DNA from 2 places in the Giesbergeria giesbergeri genome. Region 2 is predicted to be linked to the other one. Evidence: riboswitches for the same ligand, from Rfam matches in the RefSeq annotation. Region 2 holds a riboswitch; the other holds the start of a gene.

Region 1 (4,495 bases), on a different contig from region 2:
AAGGTTAAAGAGATAAACGACAAATCACCCGTGATGAAGTCAAACTCCGGCGTGATGTTGACGTCTTCTAGCCCAGCACGGCGACGGTGTTGCACCGGCAGCGTGCCCGCTTGACGGGCTTGCTGTTTGGCGGCCCGCTCGGCTTTGAAGGCTTCGATATCGTGCTCTTTGGCATCATCGCTGTCGTCGTAGGCTTCATCGACCACACCGCCATTGCGCATCCAGCTGTACGGGGCCACGGGCTGGGTGTCGTTGTCTTCGGGGTCTTCTTCCACCACTTCAGACAGCGCCAATTCGCAGGCCGCTTGCAGGCTCTCGGCGGTCAGGTGGCGGGCGTTCAGCCCTTCCACACAGACCACCCGCGCATCTTGGCGCAGGCGCTCATGCAACTGGCCGTGGCCCACGTCCACGCCAATCACTTGGGCTGCGCCTTGTTGCAGCAGGCAATCGGTAAAGCCGCCGGTGCTTTGGCCTACATCCAAGCAGCGCAGCCCGGCCACGGAAAAGCCCGTGGCGGCCAGCGCCCCTTCGAGTTTGAGACCACCGCGCGAGATGTATTTGGCCTCGGCGCTATCGAGTAACCGCAACTCGGCCATGACTGGGATTTCATCGCCGTTTTTGGCCACTTTTTGCCACGGCGCAAAGGACGACAAGCGCCACTCCACCCCGGCTGCAATCAGCCGCTGCGCTTGCGAGCGCGTGGCGGCATGGCCTTTTTCTACCAAAAAAACATCTGCACGCATAGCGGGTCACACTCTCTGGTTGGCTTAGTAGCGGTAGCTGTCGGCCTTGTAGGGGCCGTTTTTCGGTACGCCAATATAGGCGGCTTGGGCATCGGTCAGCTCGGTGAGCATGGCACCCACTTTTTTCAGGTGCAGGCGGGCCACTTTTTCGTCCAAATGCTTGGGCAACACATAGACCTTACCGGCTTGGTATTGCTCGGGCTTGGTGAACAGCTCAATTTGGGCGATGGTTTGGTTGGCAAACGAGGCGCTCATGACAAAGCTGGGGTGGCCGGTGGCGCAGCCCAAATTGACCAAACGGCCCTTGGCCAGCAGGATGATTTTCTTGCCATCGGGGAACTTGATGTGGTCTACCTGCGGCTTGATTTCTTCCCACTCGTATTGCTCAATCGAGGCCACATCGATTTCGTTGTCAAAGTGGCCGATGTTGCAGACGATGGCTTGGTCTTTCATCGCCACCATGTGTTCGTGGCGAATCACATCGCGGTTGCCGGTGGTGGTGACGAAGATGTCGGCCTTATCGGCGGCGTATTCCATCGTGACCACTTTGTAGCCTTCCATCGCGGCTTGCAGGGCGTTGATGGGGTCAATCTCGGTCACCCAGACTTGGGCGCTCAGGGCGCGCAGGGCTTGGGCGCTGCCCTTGCCCACATCGCCATAACCGGCCACACAGGCGACTTTGCCGGCAATCATCACATCGGTGGCGCGTTTGATGCCGTCCACCAAGGATTCGCGGCAGCCGTAGAGGTTGTCAAACTTGCTCTTGGTGACGGAGTCGTTGACGTTGATGGCGCGGAACAGCAGCGTGCCCTTGGCCGACATCTCGTTCAGGCGGTGGACGCCGGTGGTGGTTTCTTCGGTCACGCCGATGATGTCAGCCGACTTACGGGTGTACCAAGTGGCATCTACCGCCAGTTTGGCGCGGATGGCGGCAAACAGGATGGTTTCTTCTTCGCTGGTGGGCTTGTCCAAAACGGACAGGTCTTTCTCGGCGCGCTGGCCCAAGTGCATCAGCATGGTGGCATCGCCGCCATCGTCCAAAATCATGTTCGGGCCTTCGCCGGGGGTGCCGGCTGCGCCAAACTCAAAAATGCGGTGGGTGTAGTCCCAGTAGTCTTTGAGCGATTCACCTTTGACAGCAAACACGGGCGTACCACCATCGGCAATGGCAGCGGCGGCGTGGTCTTGGGTGCTGAAGATGTTGCACGAGGCCCAACGCACTTGTGCGCCCAGTGCTTCCAACGTTTGAATCAGCACCGCCGTTTGAATGGTCATGTGCAAGCTACCGGTGATGCGCGCGCCCTTGAGGGGCTGGCTGGCGGCAAATTCTTCGCGGATGGCCATCAGGCCGGGCATTTCGGTCTCGGCAATGCGAATTTCTTTGTGGCCCCAAGCGGCCAAGGTGATGTCGGCAATCGCGCAATCGGCGTTGGCAAAGGTGGAAGAAGGTGCATTCATGGGCGGCTCCAAACAGGGGTGAACAAACCACTGGCCGACACGGAAATTGCAGAAAAGAAAAGCTCACCGCACCGGAAGTGGATGAGCGTCGTTGCTAGGGTGGGTTCCGAGCCTCACGCCCCGCTGTGCTGGGGGCGCTGCAACGCTCCTCGGAAGTGGCCGATTATACGGAGTTGGCAGACAGCACAGTGGTGGCTGGGGGTTTGGGGGGAGCCAGCAAATGATCCACCAGCGCCACCATGCTGGTATGGGTTTGGACACCGGCGGGCCATTCGGGGGGCAGCGGTGCGCTGGGGTCTACTCCGGCGGCTTGGCCGGTGCAAACCAAGTGCAGAATGCCATGCACAGCGGCACCTGCCTGCATGTGTGACAAGCAACTGCCAATAATGCACACTTTGTCTGGGTCGACACCATAACGCTCGCAAATCTGCTCTAGCAGGCCCGGAGCGGGTTTGCGGCAATGACAACCTTCATCGGGGGCGTGGGGGCAATAAAACACCGCGTCAATGCGCCCTCCTACAGCGGCCAGTTGTTTGTGCATGGCCGCATGCACTGCATTGAGCGTGACCATGTCGAACAGGCCACGCCCCAGCCCTGGCTGATTGGCAGCCACTACCACATGCCAGCCCGCATGGTTGAGTCGGGCAATGGCATCCAAAGCGCCGGGCAGGGGTTTCCAGTCAGCAGGGGACGTGATGAACTCATCCTCGCCCAAGGCGTTGATGGTGCCGTCACGGTCAAGAATGGCGAGTTTCATGGGCCAGATTATGGGAGCAAAGCCGCAGGTGTGGTAGCTGCTGGCGCTGTGGGGGCAAGCACCTGCCAACCCGTGATAAACAAGCCTCTATGGCGTCCCTGCGCCCATTGCAACAGTAATGTGGTTTGCCCAGGTTGCCATTGGGCCGCCTGTGGATCGTCGATCAGCACCTGTTGCAAAGGCTCTAGGTTGGCGATGCGCAATACCAGCTCGGTGCCACCGGTGCTGCGCAGATTGGGAAGTTTGGCATGGCTGCCCAAGACTTGTGCTTGCACCGGGGCCAAGGGTTGCAAGCCTTGTAGGTTGTAGGGCCGCCACAGCAAGGCTGCACAGCCCACCAAACAAACGGCAACCCACAACCCCAACAGCATGCGTTGCACGGTGTGCCAGCCCCAGCGCCGCCGCACCAGCCACAGGCCGAGCGTTAGCACCAGCAAGGCCAACAATGGCCCAGCCAACTGCCAGAGCATGGCCGACAAGGGCTGCGCCCCAGCAAAGGGTGACAGTGGTAGCGCGGTGATGGTTGGGCCGCGCCCTTCTTGCCATTGCAACAGCCAGCGCAATCCGGCCAACAGTGCAGGGGGCGCAAACAGCCACCATGCTATGCGTTGCTGTGCCGTCAATGCCATGCCTGTTTTGCCCTCAAGCGGCCAAACGTGACAAGTCGGCCACGCGGTTCATGGCTTCGTGCAGGGTTTTGAGCAGACCTTGGCGGTTCAGGCGCAGATCCAGCTCTTCTGCATTGACCATCACATCATCAAAGAAGGCATCGACAGGTGCGCGCAGCACGGCCAGCGTCTGTAGGCTGGTGGTGTAGTCGCCCGCATCAAATTGCGCATTGGCCTCGGGCACAAAGCGTTGCAAGGCAGCAAACAAGTCTTGTTCTGCTTGCTCTTGCAATAGTGCCGGGTTGACATGGGCATCGACTTCGCCGGCCTTCTTCAAAATGTTGCCTACGCGCTTGTTGGCAGCGGCCAAAGCGGGGGCTTCGGGCAGGGCGGCAAAGGCGCGCACAGCCTCGAGGCGCTTGGCGACTTCGGCCAGACGTTGCGGGCGCAGGGCCAGCACGGCTTCCACCTCTTGGGCGCGGTAGCCTTGCTCGCGCAAGGAGCCTGCCAGACGGTCATAGATAAAGTCGGCCAGAGCCGGGGTGGCGTCTTGGATTTTGTCGCCAAAGGCCGGAACGGCGCTGGCCAGCAGTGTGCCCAAGTCTAACGGCAGGTCTTTTTCCACCAACATGCGAATCACGCCCAAGGCATGGCGGCGCAGCGCGAACGGGTCGCGGTCGCCGGTGGGCAGGTTGCCAATGCCAAACATACCGACCAAGGTTTCGAGCTTGTCGGCCAGCGCCACCACCACGCCGGTGGTGTTGCGTGGCAAGGTATCGCCGGCAAAACGGGGCTTGTAGTGGTCTTCAATGGCATCGGCCACGTCGGTGCTCAAGCCATCGTTGAGGGCATAGTAGCGGCCCATAATGCCTTGCAGTTCGGGGAACTCGCCCACCATGTCGGTCACCAGGTCGGTTTTAGCCAACAAG
Region 2 (4,495 bases):
CACCGATGCCGATGAAGCCAGCAACGATGGCGTGGTGCGCGATGCCAACGGCAACCCATTGGCCGATGGCGATGCCGTTATTCTGATCAAAGATTTGAAGGTCAAAGGGGCAGGTGCCACCCTCAAAAAGGGCACCAAGATCAAAGGTATCCGCTTGGTGGATGGGGCCGATGGGCACAACGTCGATTGCAAAACCGACCTTGGCAGTCTGTTGCTCAAATCCGAGTTCCTCAAAAAAGCCTGAACCTTTCTGCGCCCATCGTCTCCTGCATGGGGACAGGGCATGTCCGTGCCCACCCTTTGCTGGTCCTGTGTTTCTGAGAATTTACGGCGGGGCTTGCCCCGAATGTCCATGAACTGGATGGACCCCTTCTCGCTGCTGTTGTCTGAATCTGCCAAGCTGGTGCGCAGCAATTTGGTGGCAGACAGCCTGCTGACCAAACCACCAGCCCCTCTGGCACCGGGGCAGTTTGGGCGCGTTGCTTTGCGCTGGCAGGGTGTGGCACACGACTACTGGCTGTTCGTGCCCCCCGCCGCCGCTGCCCACCACCCACTGCCGCTGGTACTGATGCTGCACGGCTGCCACCAAAGCCCCGAAGATTTTGCCTTGGGCACCGCCATGAATGCCGCCGCAGCCCAAGCGGGCGTGTTGGTGCTCTACCCCGCCCAGTCGCCTTGGGCCAACCCCCAAGGCTGCTGGAACTGGTTTGACCCCCAACACCAGCGCCGAGGTACGGGTGAATTGGCGCTGTTGGTGGCTCTGGTGGACGATGTAGCCGCCCACCAGCAGCCCGTGGACAGGCGGCGCATCTATGTGGCGGGGCTGTCGGCGGGTGGTGCCATGGCGGCGCTGTTGGGCAGCGAATACCCAGACCTCTTTGCTGCCGTGGGCGTGCACTCCGGTTTGCAGGCCAGAGCTGCCCGCAACATAGAAGATGCCTTGCGGGCCATGAGCCACGGCCCGCAAACCGATCCAGCCCTCCTAGACGAAGGGCCGCACTTGCCCGTGATCGTCTTTCATGGCGACTCGGACGATACCGTGCATGTGCGCAATGGCGAATACCTGGTGGATGCCGTGTTGGCCGATGCCATGCGCCGGGGCGTACCACTGCAACGGTGCGCCTGCACCGGACAATCGGCAGGCGGGCAGTCTTACACCCGTACCGTGTATTGGGAAGGCCACCACGACCAGATGCCCGACCGGGTGCTGGTGGAGCACTGGCAACTGCATGGTGCGGGTCATGCGTGGGCTGGTGGCAGCCCCGAAGGCAGCTATACCGACCCGCTGGGGGTCAACGCCTCGCAAGAAATGCTGCGCTTTTTTCTGCAACACCCACGGCTGCCACCCTGCTAAGGCCACGGCAGGCCACAGGCCTTGCTCCTGCACGGATACGCCAGCCTTGGTACATTGCCACCATGCATCCCCCCGCCCTGATTCCCGGCCTGTACGGCCTGCGCCGCCGCGTCGTTTATGTCACGTTGTATGAACTGATTGCCATTGTGGCGGCCACCATCGGGCTGATGTGGCTGTCAGATCAGGGGGCCGGCCATTCGGGCGTGGTAGCGGTGCTGGCCTCGGCCATTGCCGTGCTCTGGAACCTGCTGTTCAACACCCTGTTTGAACGCTGGGAGGCTCGCCAAACAGTGCGCGGGCGCAGCCTGCGCCGACGCATGGCCCATGCCATTGGTTTTGAGGGTGGGCTGGCACTGATTTTGATACCCGTGTTTGCCTGGTGGTTCAACGTCAGCCTCTGGCAGGCCTTGGTGATGGACTTCTGGATGGTGGTGTTCTTCTTGGTTTACACCTTCTGCTTCAACTGGGTGTTTGACCGCATTTTTGGGCTACCAGCATCGGCCTGTGCTGGGCCCATGCCGCAAGCCTGACGGCTTGCCAAGCCGTACCCACTGCACTACATTGAGAGCGACACTGAACCCATTCTGGGTGTGCGGGGGTGCTCTTTCATGCAACGCAAACTTCTCCCCTTGTTGTGCTGGGTCTGCCAAGCCATAGCGCAAGACGCAGAGCCACGGGTGGTGTTGCCCCTGCCCGCCTCGCAGGCACTGGTACACCAGCCGGGTTACCAAAGCGATTGCAAATTGAGCGGCAACTTGTGGATGCGTTCTGCTCCATGGGCAGGGCGGGGGCATCTGGTCTTGCAGGGGGCGCTGCATGAGTACCACGGTATGCCCATCTACACCATCCGCCACCAAGACAAAGACGGTGTGGGCTTGGTTGTCCAATACCAGCTCAAAGAGGATCGGGTTCGTTTCGACCGCATCTATGGTGTACGATTTTCGAGCGATGGGCATTTTCTGGATGTTCGTGCCATCCAGTTCGAGTCTGGTGACGATATAGGCACAGAAAACATCGTTTGGCGCAGCGATGAGGTGCGCCTCTTGAGCAGCAAAGAGCGAGAAAATCTGCTGGAGATGATCAAGTTTTTGAGCCTAGGCCAAGTAGATGTTCTGACCGAGCGCAATGCTTGGCTGCATGTGTACCACCATGCAGGCGAGAGCCAATTCAAGGCCGAGACCTCCTGCAAATTGTCTAACCCAGACAAGAAAACCGAGCAAGATCCAGAGCAGGTGACTGGCCGGTTTTCGCTGCGGTCTGAAAGCGTAGGGTTGGTGCGTCTCCAAGGGCGCACCGCTGTGCTTACCCGGCTTCAATCGGTGTGCAATGTGCGCAACGGCGACCTGCTCCAAGAAACACGGGGCTGGATTGCCCGTGATTTGGTCTCTGGTCATCTAGTGGCTGGGTCTGTCGAGGTAGAGGACAGCAGTGGCAACCACTATGGCAGCAAATCCTTGGGCAAATTCCAGGTGCGTGGCCGCTGCACCATCAGTAGTCCCCCCAGCAATGGCACCACTGCACCCTGAGTGGTCTGTTGAATCACCAAGAATTTCTGCGTGGGGCCATGCCACCAGCGCAAAGCAAAAGCCACCCCGCTAAAATCGCCCGCGCCCAAGGAGCGTTGCAACGGCCAGCCACTCGGCGCCGTCAGGCTTGGGCACGCTGCTACTTACTGCCCACACCCTCTCCGGCAACCACGCTCGCCTGTTCCGGGTTCCATTGCACAGGTGCGACGTATGTCCGAATTGACCATCCCCCCCATGAAACTGTCTGGCCTGGAGCCTGTCTCTATCGGCCAAGGCACCTTGTTTGTCAACGTTGGTGAGCGCACCAACGTCACGGGCTCCAAAGCCTTTGCCCGCCTGATTTTGAACGGCCAGTTTGAACAAGCCTTGGCCGTGGCCCGCCAGCAGGTAGAAAACGGCGCACAAATCATCGATGTGAACATGGACGAGGCCATGCTCGACAGCAAAGCTGCGATGGTGCGCTTTTTGAATCTGATGGCCTCCGAGCCCGACATTGCCCGCCTGCCGGTGATGGTCGATAGCTCCAAATGGGAGGTGATTGAGGCCGGTCTGCGCTGCCTGCAAGGCAAAGGCATTGTCAACTCCATCAGCATGAAAGAGGGCGTAGAACCGTTCAAACAGCAAGCCAAGCTGGTGCGCCGCTATGGTGCCGCTGCGGTGGTGATGGCCTTTGACGAACAAGGCCAAGCCGACACCTTTGCCCGCAAGATTGAAATCTGTGAGCGTGCCTACCGCATCTTGGTGGATGAGGTGGGCTTTCCGCCCGAAGACATCATTTTTGACCCGAACATCTTTGCCGTCGCTACCGGCATCGAAGAGCACAACAACTACGCCGTGGACTTTATCGAGGCCACACGCTGGATCAAGCAGCACCTGCCCGGTGCCAAGGTCTCTGGCGGCGTCAGCAACGTCAGTTTTAGCTTCCGGGGCAATGACCCGGTGCGCGAGGCCATCCATACTGTGTTTTTGTACCACGCCATCCAAGCGGGCATGGACATGGGCATCGTCAATGCGGGCATGATTGGGGTCTATGACGACCTCGACCCTGAGCTGCGCCAGCGCGTAGAAGACGTGGTGCTCAACCGCCGCCCCGATGCGGGCGAGCGTTTGGTCGAGATTGCCGAAAACGCCAAGGGCGCTGCCCGTGACGACAGCAAAAAGCTAGAGTGGCGCGGCACGCCCGAAGCCCCTAAAACCGTGGGCGAGCGCCTGAGCCACGCCCTGGTGCATGGCATTACCGACTTCATCACCCAAGACACCGAAGAGGCCTACCGCGAAGTTCTGGCCCAAGGGGGCCGCCCACTGCATGTGATTGAAGGCCCACTGATGGATGGCATGAGCGTGGTGGGCGACCTGTTCGGCCAAGGAAAAATGTTCTTGCCACAGGTGGTCAAATCGGCGCGGGTCATGAAGCAAGCCGTAGCGCACCTGATTCCCTATATTGAAGAAGAAAAACGCCAAGACGAGCTGGCCGGGCGCGATGTGCGCACCAAAGGCAAAATCATCATGGCGACTGTGAAAGGCGATGTCCACGATATTGGCAAAAACATCGTCACCGTGGTTTTGCAGTGCAACAACTTTGAAGTGGTGAACATGGGCGTGATGGTGCCCTGCC

The links. Region 2 has a riboswitch for S-adenosylhomocysteine ahead of metH (methionine synthase). Riboswitches for the same ligand answer to the same signal wherever they lie in the genome.
Region 1: another riboswitch for S-adenosylhomocysteine. It lies ahead of ahcY (adenosylhomocysteinase); the one in region 2 lies ahead of metH (methionine synthase).

The regions. Positions count from the first base shown of each region.
Region 1 is NZ_BAAGYJ010000010.1:36,998-41,492, forward strand. Features, by position in the region: gene ACYVB2_RS13485 (TlyA family RNA methyltransferase) at 1-743, opposite strand, end outside; gene ahcY (adenosylhomocysteinase) at 768-2,201, opposite strand; S-adenosyl-L-homocysteine riboswitch at 2,278-2,358, opposite strand; gene gmhB (D-glycero-beta-D-manno-heptose 1,7-bisphosphate 7-phosphatase) at 2,365-2,958, opposite strand; gene ACYVB2_RS13500 (hypothetical protein) at 2,967-3,587, opposite strand; gene glyS (glycine--tRNA ligase subunit beta) at 3,601-4,495, opposite strand, start outside.
Region 2 is NZ_BAAGYJ010000003.1:100,132-104,626, reverse strand. Features, by position in the region: gene ACYVB2_RS08445 (zinc ribbon domain-containing protein YjdM) at 1-244, shown strand, start outside; gene ACYVB2_RS08440 (extracellular catalytic domain type 1 short-chain-length polyhydroxyalkanoate depolymerase) at 353-1,354, shown strand; gene ACYVB2_RS08435 (PACE efflux transporter) at 1,417-1,884, shown strand; gene ACYVB2_RS08430 (hypothetical protein) at 1,963-2,880, shown strand; S-adenosyl-L-homocysteine riboswitch at 2,962-3,063, shown strand; gene metH (methionine synthase) at 3,091-4,495, shown strand, end outside.